3 regions of the Pseudoalteromonas sp. GB43 genome follow, and region 1 is predicted to be linked to each of the others. Evidence: predicted binding sites of a transcription regulator. Region 1 holds the regulator's gene; each other region holds the start of a gene.
The links. Region 1 encodes MetJ, which represses methionine synthesis genes. Its sites were predicted from a motif close to TAGACGTCTAGACGTCTA; they were not measured.
Positions count from the first base shown of each region.

Region 2: metK (methionine adenosyltransferase) is a predicted target of MetJ. The motif match lies at 1,323-1,340, and genes of this name have one in related genera.
Region 3: ACRWSG_RS04870 (methylenetetrahydrofolate reductase) is a predicted target of MetJ. The motif match lies at 1,394-1,411, and genes of this name have one in related genera.

Region 1 is NZ_JBPCHJ010000001.1:2,327,579-2,330,866, forward strand. Features, by position in the region: partial or broken gene ACRWSG_RS11115 (malic enzyme-like NAD(P)-binding protein) at 172-1,414, shown strand; gene metJ (met regulon transcriptional regulator MetJ) at 1,516-1,836, opposite strand; gene metB (cystathionine gamma-synthase) at 2,061-3,288, shown strand, end outside.
Region 2 is NZ_JBPCHJ010000001.1:1,132,689-1,135,976, forward strand. Features, by position in the region: partial or broken gene tkt (transketolase) at 1-1,175, opposite strand, end outside; gene metK (methionine adenosyltransferase) at 1,442-2,593, shown strand; gene ACRWSG_RS05370 (START domain-containing protein) at 2,635-3,120, opposite strand; gene ACRWSG_RS05375 (hypothetical protein) at 3,104-3,247, opposite strand; gene ACRWSG_RS05380 (CYTH and CHAD domain-containing protein) at 3,285-3,288, opposite strand, start outside.
Region 3 is NZ_JBPCHJ010000001.1:1,027,806-1,031,093, forward strand. Features, by position in the region: gene ACRWSG_RS04865 (M16 family metallopeptidase) at 1-1,209, opposite strand, end outside; gene ACRWSG_RS04870 (methylenetetrahydrofolate reductase) at 1,457-2,413, shown strand; gene ACRWSG_RS04875 (sensor domain-containing diguanylate cyclase) at 2,410-3,288, opposite strand, start outside.

The DNA of each region.
Region 1 (3,288 bases):
TGTCTGATTAATCGCAACTATGCACAGAAATTGTTGGGAAATCCTTTAAAATTAAGCGATATAGCATATAACAGGATAGACCTGATAATACTTGGAATTTTTATACATTACAGGTATCGTACTGATGCAAGCTCTCTCACTTTTTAACTTTTTGCAGGATACTATCGCGTTATGTCAGATTTTCGTGAACAAGCATTACATTACCACGCTCACCCCGTTCCAGGTAAAATTAGTGTTGAACTAACCAAGCCAGCCGAAACGGTTAACGATTCTCGCTTTAGCTTATAGCCCAGGTGTGGCTGAACCAGTCCGTGAAATTGCTGCTGATCCAGCAAACGCCTATAAATACACAGGCAAAGGCAACATGGTTGCAGTTATTTCAAACGGTACCGCAATTTTAGGTTTAGGTAACTTAGGTCCGCTTGCATCAAAACCTGTAATGGAAGGTAAAGCCTTACTATTCAAACGTTTTGCTGGCCTTGACTCAATTGATATTGAAGTTAAACACCGCACAACAGAAGATTTCATTAATACGGTTGCTAACATCGCTGATACGTTTGGTGGTATCAACCTAGAAGATATTAAAGCACCAGAATGTTTTGAAATCGAAAAAGCGCTTATCGAGCGCTGTGATATTCCCGTTTTCCACGATGACCAACATGGTACCGCTATTGTTACAGCTGCTGGTATGCTTAACGCCCTTGAAGTGCAAGGCAAAGATATCGAAGATGCTATCATCGTATGTTTAGGTGCTGGTGCTGCTGCTGTTGCTTGTATGGAGCTTTTAATTAAGTGTGGTGCACTGCGTGAACACATTTATATGCTTGACCGTAAAGGTGTGATCCATACACGTCGTGATGACTTAAACGAGTATAAGCAATTATTTGCTAACAATACCGATAAGCGTACATTACAAGATGTTATTGCTGATGCTGATGTATTCGTTGGTGTATCAGGTCCTAACCTGTTAACTGCAGACGATCTTAAGCTGATGGCAGACAAGCCAGTTGTGTTTGCATGTTCAAACCCAGATCCTGAGATTGCTCCAGAAGTTGCACACAGCGCGCGTAACGATTTAATTATGGCAACGGGTCGTTCAGATTTCCCTAACCAAGTAAATAACGTGCTTTGTTTCCCATTCATTTTCCGTGGCGCGTTAGATGTTCGTGCAACGGCAATTAATGATGAAATGAAAATTGCTGCAGTTCATGCTATTCGTGGCATCGCGAAAGAGCCTGTACCAAGTGAAGTATTAAAAGCGGCTGGCGTTGAGTCACTTGAGTTTGGTGCCGAGTACATCATTCCTAAGCCTATGGATCCGCGTTTATTACCACGTATTGCACGTGCTGTTGCTGAAGCGGCAGTAGAGTCGGGTGTGGCGCAAATCGATATGCCAGAAGATTACATGCGTTAAACTTAATTAGCCTTAGGTATAACGCTCAATAAAAAAACTCAGCCTAGGCTGAGTTTTTTTATATCTGCGATTATCGGCGGTGATCCGATTGACCGAAATACTTATTCTGAATCAAGCACTGGGATATCTAATCCCATTTCTTGCATAATTCTTTTAACTTCTTCAGGTACCTTTTCAGGGTTGTCTTTACGTAGGTCGTCATCATTTGGTAATGGTTGACCTGTAAAAGCATGTAAGAAAGCTTCACACAATAACTCACTGTTCGTCGCATGACGCAGGTTATTGATCTGGCGGCGTGTACGCTCGTCAGTTAATACTTTTAATACGTTAAGTGGGATTGATACGGTAATCTTTTTTACTTGTTCTGATTTTTTACCGTGTTCTGCATATGGGTGAATGTATTCACCGTTCCATTTAGCCATAAGTTGTTTCGTTGCCTCGGTTGTCAGTGATTTACGCCTTATTCACAGCGCAAGATGCGGAAATTCTATCTCTTTAAAAAAGATAGTCAAATACTAGTTATTTAGCCATCTAGTGGTGTAAATGTATAAACTTCTATGTGTAAGCGATAAATGCTTTGACTTCTCATATTTGATCATCTAACCTTTTAGACGTCTAAACATCCAATTAAAGAATAGGTGATGAAATGAGCGAAAAAAATAAAGCGACGATTGCTGTTCGTCACGGCATTGAAGCCGATAAACATCATGGTGCGGTTGTGCCTCCTTTATACTTATCAACCACCTATTCGTTTGCTGATTTTGATACTAAGCGCCAGTATGACTATGGTCGCAGCGGTAATCCAAATCGCGATATCTTAGCTGAAACCTTAGCTGAGCTTGAAGGTGGTGCTAAAGGTATTATCACTGCAACAGGTATGTCTGCTGTGCATTTAGCCACTCAGCTGTTAAACAGTGACGACACGTTAGTGATCCCACATGACTGTTATGGCGGTAGTTATCGTTTATTCACCTCGCTTGAAAAGCGTGGCCTGTTAAAACTAAAAGTTTTGGATTTAACTAAATCTGAAAATCTCCAAGAAATTTTAGCGATTAAACCTAAGTTGATTTGGATTGAAACGCCAAGTAACCCAATCTTGCGTTTAACAGATATTAAAGCAATCACTAGTATTGCTAAGCAGTGTGGTGCTTTGGTTGCGGCTGATAACACCTTCTTATCACCTGCATTACAAAACCCAATTGAGTTTGGTGTTGATATTGTTGTGCACTCAACCACTAAATACATCAATGGTCACTCTGATGTAGTGGGCGGTGCAGTGATTGCTGCAACGCAAGAGCTAGGCGACGAGCTTGCTTGGTGGGCGAATAATATCGGTATTACTGGTGCACCATTTGACAGCTACTTAACGCTTCGTGGTTTACGTACTTTAAATGTACGCCTAAAGCAGCACCAAGAAAATGCCTTTGCCATTGCTGAGTATTTAGAAAGCTCTCCTTATGTGAGCCAAGTTTATTACCCTGGCCTTGCTTCTCACCCACAACATGAGCTTGCTAAAGCACAGCAACGCGGTTTTGGTGGCATGGTGAGCTTTGATATTAAAGGCGACATCAACGATGCTGCTGCGTTTTTAACAAGCCTTAAAGACTTTAGCCTTGCTGAGTCGTTAGGTGGGGTAGAAAGTTTGATTTGTCACCCTGCAACAATGACCCACGCAGGCATGGAGCCTAAAGCGCGTCTTGAAGCTGGTGTGGGCGATACCTTGATCCGTATTTCTGTAGGCATTGAAGACGTAAAAGATCTCATTGCTGATTTAGACCGTGTTTTCAATTTAGTTAAGCCAGGTCAAGGACTGCAAGTTACAAAAGCTGAAGCTAAGCAAGCACAGCAAGATACACAACAAAACGCGTCATTTA
Region 2 (3,288 bases), 1.2 Mb from region 1:
CATCCCAAAGTGTTAAGTTAGAACCAGCAAGGTCAGCAGAGCCACCCATGAATTCTGGTAGTAACGGACCAAACGCGTTTAATGCATTTTGTGATGCTTTACGTGTTGCAGGGTTTGCAGGGTTTGCTTGTAGCTCTTCGATGTAAGCTTGTGACTTTTCAGCCCAATCTGCCGGTAGCTCACCGTTTGTACGGCGCTTAAACTCAGCAGCAAGTTCAGGGTATGCACTTTCATAAGCTGCAAATTTTTCGTCCCAGCTTGCTTCTAGTTGCTTACCTTTTTCTTTGCCATCCCACTCGCTATAGATATCAGCTGGGATTTCGAATGCATCGCCAGTCCAACCAAGGAACTCACGAGATGCTTTAATTTCGTCTTCACCTAGTGGTGCACCGTGACAATCATGGCTACCTGATTTATTAGGTGAACCATAACCAATCACTGTTTTACAACAGATTAATGATGGCTTATCAGTAATGCTACGCGCTTCTTCGATAGCGGCGCGAATTGCATCAGGGTTATGACCATCAACATCGCTAACTACGTGCCAGCCGTATGCTTTGAAGCGCGCTGGTGTGTCATCGCTGAACCAACCTTCTACTTCACCATCAATTGAGATGCCGTTGTCATCCCAAAACGCAACTAGTTTACCTAGGCCTAATGTACCGGCTAATGAACAGGCTTCGTGTGAAATACCTTCCATTAAACAGCCATCACCCATGAATGCATACGTGAAGTGATCAACAATATCGTGGCCTTCACGGTTAAACTGTGCAGCTAGCGCTTTTTCGGCAATTGCCATGCCCACTGCATTTGTGATCCCTTGACCTAATGGACCCGTAGTAGTCTCAATACCTGGTGCATATCCATACTCTGGGTGACCCGGTGTTTTTGAGTGCATTTGACGGAAGTTTTTAATTTCCTCTAGTGGTAAGTCATAGCCACTTAAGTGCAGTAGAGAATAGATCAGCATTGAACCGTGGCCATTCGAAAGAATAAATCGATTCTCGGTCTGCCCACTCTGGATTCGTTGGATTGTGCTTTAGATAATCGCGCCATAGTACTTCTGCGATATCTGCCATGCCCATAGGGGCGCCAGGGTGACCAGATTTGGCCTGTTGTACTGCGTCCATTGATAAGACGCGAATAGCATTTGCAAGTTCTTTGCGTGATGGCATGAATTCTCCTACCTTTATGTATTTGCGCTGGTTGTTTATGAAGCCCCATTCTTACTTATTGTAAGGGTACAGTGCAATTAAAAATCCGCATTAAATGCACCATTTATGGGCGTTTGTTAAGAACAATACGTTATTACTAATTTTAAATGGACGTCTAGGCGTAAAATTACTATGCAAACATATTTGTTTTAGATAAAATACGCCCCTTAATTTTTTAGCGCTATTACCGACGTTTGTGAAGCGCAATATTTGTGAGCAGAAATACAATGGCAAAACATTTATTTACTTCTGAATCTGTTTCTGAAGGTCATCCGGATAAAATCGCGGACCAAATCTCTGACGCGGTTCTAGATGCTATCTTAGAGCAAGATTCTCATGCCCGTGTTGCATGTGAGACTTACGTTAAAACTGGCATGGTGATGGTTGGTGGTGAAATCACAACTAGCGCTTGGGTTGATATCGAAGAAATCACACGTAAAACAGTACGTGAAATCGGTTACACGCACTCAGACATGGGTTTCGATGCTGACTCTTGTGCGATCCTAAACACTATCGGTAAACAATCTCCAGACATCAACCAAGGTGTTGACCGTGCTCGCCCTGAAGAGCAAGGTGCTGGTGACCAAGGTCTAATGTTCGGTTACGCATGTAATGAAACTGACGTTTTAATGCCTGCACCAATCACTTATTCACATCGTCTAGTTCAGCGCCAAGCTGAAGTTCGTAAAAGCGGTGAGCTTAACTGGTTACGCCCAGATGCAAAATCTCAAGTAACGTTTGCATACGAAAATGGCAAGCCTGTTGGTATTGATGCCGTTGTTCTTTCAACTCAACACTGTGATTCAATCTCACAAAACGACTTAGTTGAAGCGGTAATGGAAACGATCATTAAGCCAGTTCTTCCTGCTGAGCTAATCTCAAGCGCGACTAAGTTCTTCATCAACCCAACTGGCCGTTTCGTAATCGGTGGCCCAATGGGTGACTGTGGTCTTACAGGTCGTAAAATCATCGTTGATACATACGGTGGTATGGCTCGTCACGGTGGTGGTGCTTTCTCAGGTAAAGATCCATCAAAAGTTGACCGTTCAGCGGCATATGCTGCTCGTTACGTTGCTAAAAACGTGGTTGCTGCAGGCCTTGCTGACAAATGTGAGCTACAAGTTTCTTACGCTATCGGTGTTGCAGAGCCAACATCTATCAGCATCGAGACATTTGGTACAGGTAAATTAGAAGAAGCGCGTCTAATCGAATTAGTACGTGAGCACTTCGACCTACGTCCTTACGGCTTAATCCAAATGCTTGATCTTGAGCGTCCTATCTATCAACCGACTGCGGCTTATGGTCACTTCGGTCGTGATGAGTTCCCTTGGGAGCGTACAGACAAAGCAGACGCACTTCGCGCAGCTGCTGGCCTGTAATAGGTTAGATAAAATGAAAAAAGCGCCTTTTGGCGCTTTTTTTATGAACACGAACCTAACTGACTTATTAAGTTATCTCGCGAGAACTGATTATTGGTTAATTGCTCTGTCAGTGCTTGTAGCGTTTTATAAACGCTCTTTAGCGATACCTTATTGCTCAACCAATGCGGGATTGAGCCACCCGGATCAGCATAGGCCTGATGGCTTACCAATAAATGACTTTGCTGCTCTTCTAAACGCCAATAAGCCCTGAGCTCTTTAATACGCACAACCCCAGAGACTTCTGCTTTAGCGTATGGCTGACTGATAATTTTTAGCTCTGTTTTATGTTCACCTAAGGCATGATAACAAGAGTAACTCACCAAATCGCGATCTAACACCGGCCAAGGCGAGTTAAAGTGAGTGTAAACAAGGGTTTCTGAGGGGCTTAAGCGCTCCATTAAAGTCACGCTTTTAACATTTTCGAGCCAATTAGGCGCGTTGTCGGTATCACTTAACAGCGCCATAAAGTCACTGGCGTTTAGCATTTTTTACCAGCACAGAAGCATTAATTTCTATAATGCCAGTTTCGTGCTTTTTATAGCTAACCTTTATATCGTCTTGCTGTTTGTAGGTTTGCCATTCAATAGGGTTAGCCACTGCCGAGAGACTCAAACATGCTAACCCTATCCATAGGCACAAGCGCATTTATTTAA
Region 3 (3,288 bases), 1.3 Mb from region 1:
ATCTAAGCCATTAATAAAGCTATATTTTAGGTTTGATTTTAAATCAGCTAACTTTTGCGCATCTACTAACTCAGTACGCGCTTGTGCATAGGTACGGTTAATCGCATCACGGGCTTTAGCAAGGTCCGCTTCGTTCTCTACTTTTACAAAAACATGTAATAAACCTGGATCTTTAGTATCTGGGTTATAGGTAAACATTTGGCTGGCAATTTGTTTATCAACAACAAGTTCTTGATAAAGTGCCGAATTATTAGAGAAATACAACTGTGAGATCAAATCAAGAGCGGCACGGTCCTTTTGAGTAGGATCCCATGCCGTGCCTTTGTATGACACAAGCAACCAGTGACCTGGTAAACCATCATTTTTCTCATGTACATATTTTGCTGTTTTTTGCTTTGGCTCAACAGGAATGTCTGCTTGGTAATCGCCTTTTTTCCAGTTACCCCAATGCTTTTTCACCATCGCCATGGTTTCTTGTGGATCAACATCACCAACAATGACTAAAGATACATATTCTGGTTTATAAAATTTAGCGAAAAACTCTTTACCGTACGCCATTTGATCAGGCATTGCTTCAATGTCTTCGAAAAAGCCCATTGTAGTGTGCTTATACGTATGCTTTTCGAATGCTTCGTTACGAACTGCAGAAAGTAACTTACGAATTGGGCTAGCATTATTCTTTAAATACTCACCTTTTACAGTCAGCGCTTCGGTGCGGAACTGCTCTTCGCTGTATGTCAGGTTTTGGAAAATATCAGCTTCGATTTCAAGTACTTTATCTAAGTGCTCTTTTGAGAAGTTTAAGTGATAGTTCGTGTAATCGTTGGTCGTATACGCGCGATTATCAACACCCGAGTTCTTTAAAATATCTGAATACACATCTTGCGGGAATTTTTCAGAGCCTTTAAACATCATATGCTCAAAGAAGTGTGCAAAACCGGTTTTACCTGCTTCAACTTCATTACGTGAACCAACCGATACCGGAATTTGCAGTGACACAACATCTGGGTAATCCGTTTTAACGACCATCACGCGAAGGCCGTTTTCAAGCTCTTCTAATAGGTAATCTTGGCTAAATACACGGTTATCATCTTGGCTGACTCGCTGCTCAATTTCGACTTCTTTAACCATAGTTGACTGTGAGTTACTTGCGCAGCCACTCAGCGCCAGTGTTACAGCAACACTGGTTGCTAATAATCTAAATTTCATAATGTTACCTTGTTAGTTATTTTTCTCATAATCATTGCAGCTTGATTATGCATCAAAGCGCCAGAAAATATGAGGGTCAGCGCAATAATTTATGTAAACAGGTGTGTCAATTTTGCGAAACGCTCAGCTTTAAACTTGAGTAAAATTCATAGTCATTGAAAAACTTTCAAGAAAAAAATCTATCTAGACGTCTAAATGGCTGCTATATTATTTGTCATAGACATTAGCACGAGCTGGAATGAGGATTATGGCTTTATCATTACAAGAGAAAATTGAAGACACCAACCAAGGCGTCTACCTGATCGGTACCACACCACCAAAGTCAGGTACTGATAAAGCACAGCTTGAGACCATTGCTCAGAAGCTACTTGGTCGTTTACACGAAATTGAATACGACGGTGTAATCATCTACGACATTCAAGATGAGAGTAGCCGTATTGCAAAGCCACGCCCTTTTCCATTTAAAGAAACGGTGGATCCACGTGAATACAGTCAATTACTGCGCAGCTTGTCACAACTAGATGTGATCACATACAAAAGCGTAGCGCAACGAGGTGAAGCTGAGTTTACCGAATGGCTAAACGAAACACGTAACGACTTCGAATTAAAAAACTTAGTGTTAGTGGGTAGTCCATCATCTCATGGCGATATCAAACTAAGCCTTCCTGATGCATATAAAACGCTTGCAAAGCAAAGCAGTGATGTGTTTTTAGGTGGCGTTACCATTGCCGAACGTCACGCTAGCAAACGCAATGAACATGAGCGCTTAGTTGAAAAAACAGCACAAGGTTGTAAGTTTTTCATCTCGCAAGCGGTTTATAATGCGCAAGCGACGATTGATTTGATCACCAGCTATGCACGTAGCTGTAAAGCACAAGGCACAGCACCAAAACGCATTATTCTAACGTTTACCCCATGTGGTGGTGAAAAAACCTTAGAGTTTATGGAGTGGCTAGGTATTTCAGTACCAGAAGCAACTAAGTACCGCATGTTAGATTCTGCAAATACATTGAGTGAATCAGTGCGTATTTGCCGTGAGAATCTCGATTTAATTTTACAAAGCTGTGCGCATTTAGATGTACCGCTAGGTTTAAATATTGAGAGCTTAACTAACCGTAAAGAAGAAATTGATGCGTCAATTAACCTTTACCGTTTACTTAAAGCAACCATGGAATTAAACCTAGCTGAAAAGCAAATAGCTTAGCGGGCAAGTTTAGAGGCTTGCTTTTTCTCATACATATCTTCATCAGCCCGCTTTAATAGCTCAGCAAATGTTTCTTTAGGTTGAGCTACAATACCTGAACCTATACTCAAATTAAGTTCAGGTATTGCCATATGTTTAAGGTTTTCTTTAAACGCTTCATTAAGTTTGTAGCTAATCGCTTCGATACAGTCGTTACTTTTCACTTGCAGAACCGCAATAAATTCATCTCCTCCTAAGCAATTAATAATATCAGCCTCTCGTAGATATTGCTTCAATGTATCAGCCAGACATATCAGTGCTTTATCTCCTACTTCGTGACCATGCTTATCATTGAGTGGTTTAAAGTTATCTATATCGATAAACAAACAACAGATATTAAAGCCCAACCGGGCGGCAAGATTTAATTTATGTTGACAAAGTAAATTGAGTGCGCGGCGATTATAAATATTTGTGAGGGGATCTAGCATCGCAATTTCACGCATTTGGGTGAAATTATCAAGTAGAGCTAAATCATCTTCCACCATATCCCTAAGCTGTTCGATGAGTTCTAAAAGACTATGCTGATAATCAGTTTTCTTAAAATCCATTACACAAAAAGTACCAAACGGTTCCCCGCTCGGCCAAGTTATAGGCACACCTAAATAGGATTCAACGCCATCGACAGTAAGTGGACAATCATCCCATTGATTATCTAGACTAACTTGTGGAATGTATAAAGGAGCCATATCTTTTAATACCTTTTTGCAAAAGATATTGTCGTCAATGGCTAACTCGATTCCAGCATGGTAAGGGTTTTCTCGTTGTTCGCTAGAAACAATTATGCGGTATGCTTCATCTGTCTTATGAACAATAAAGCCTGCAGGCGCTGAGAATAA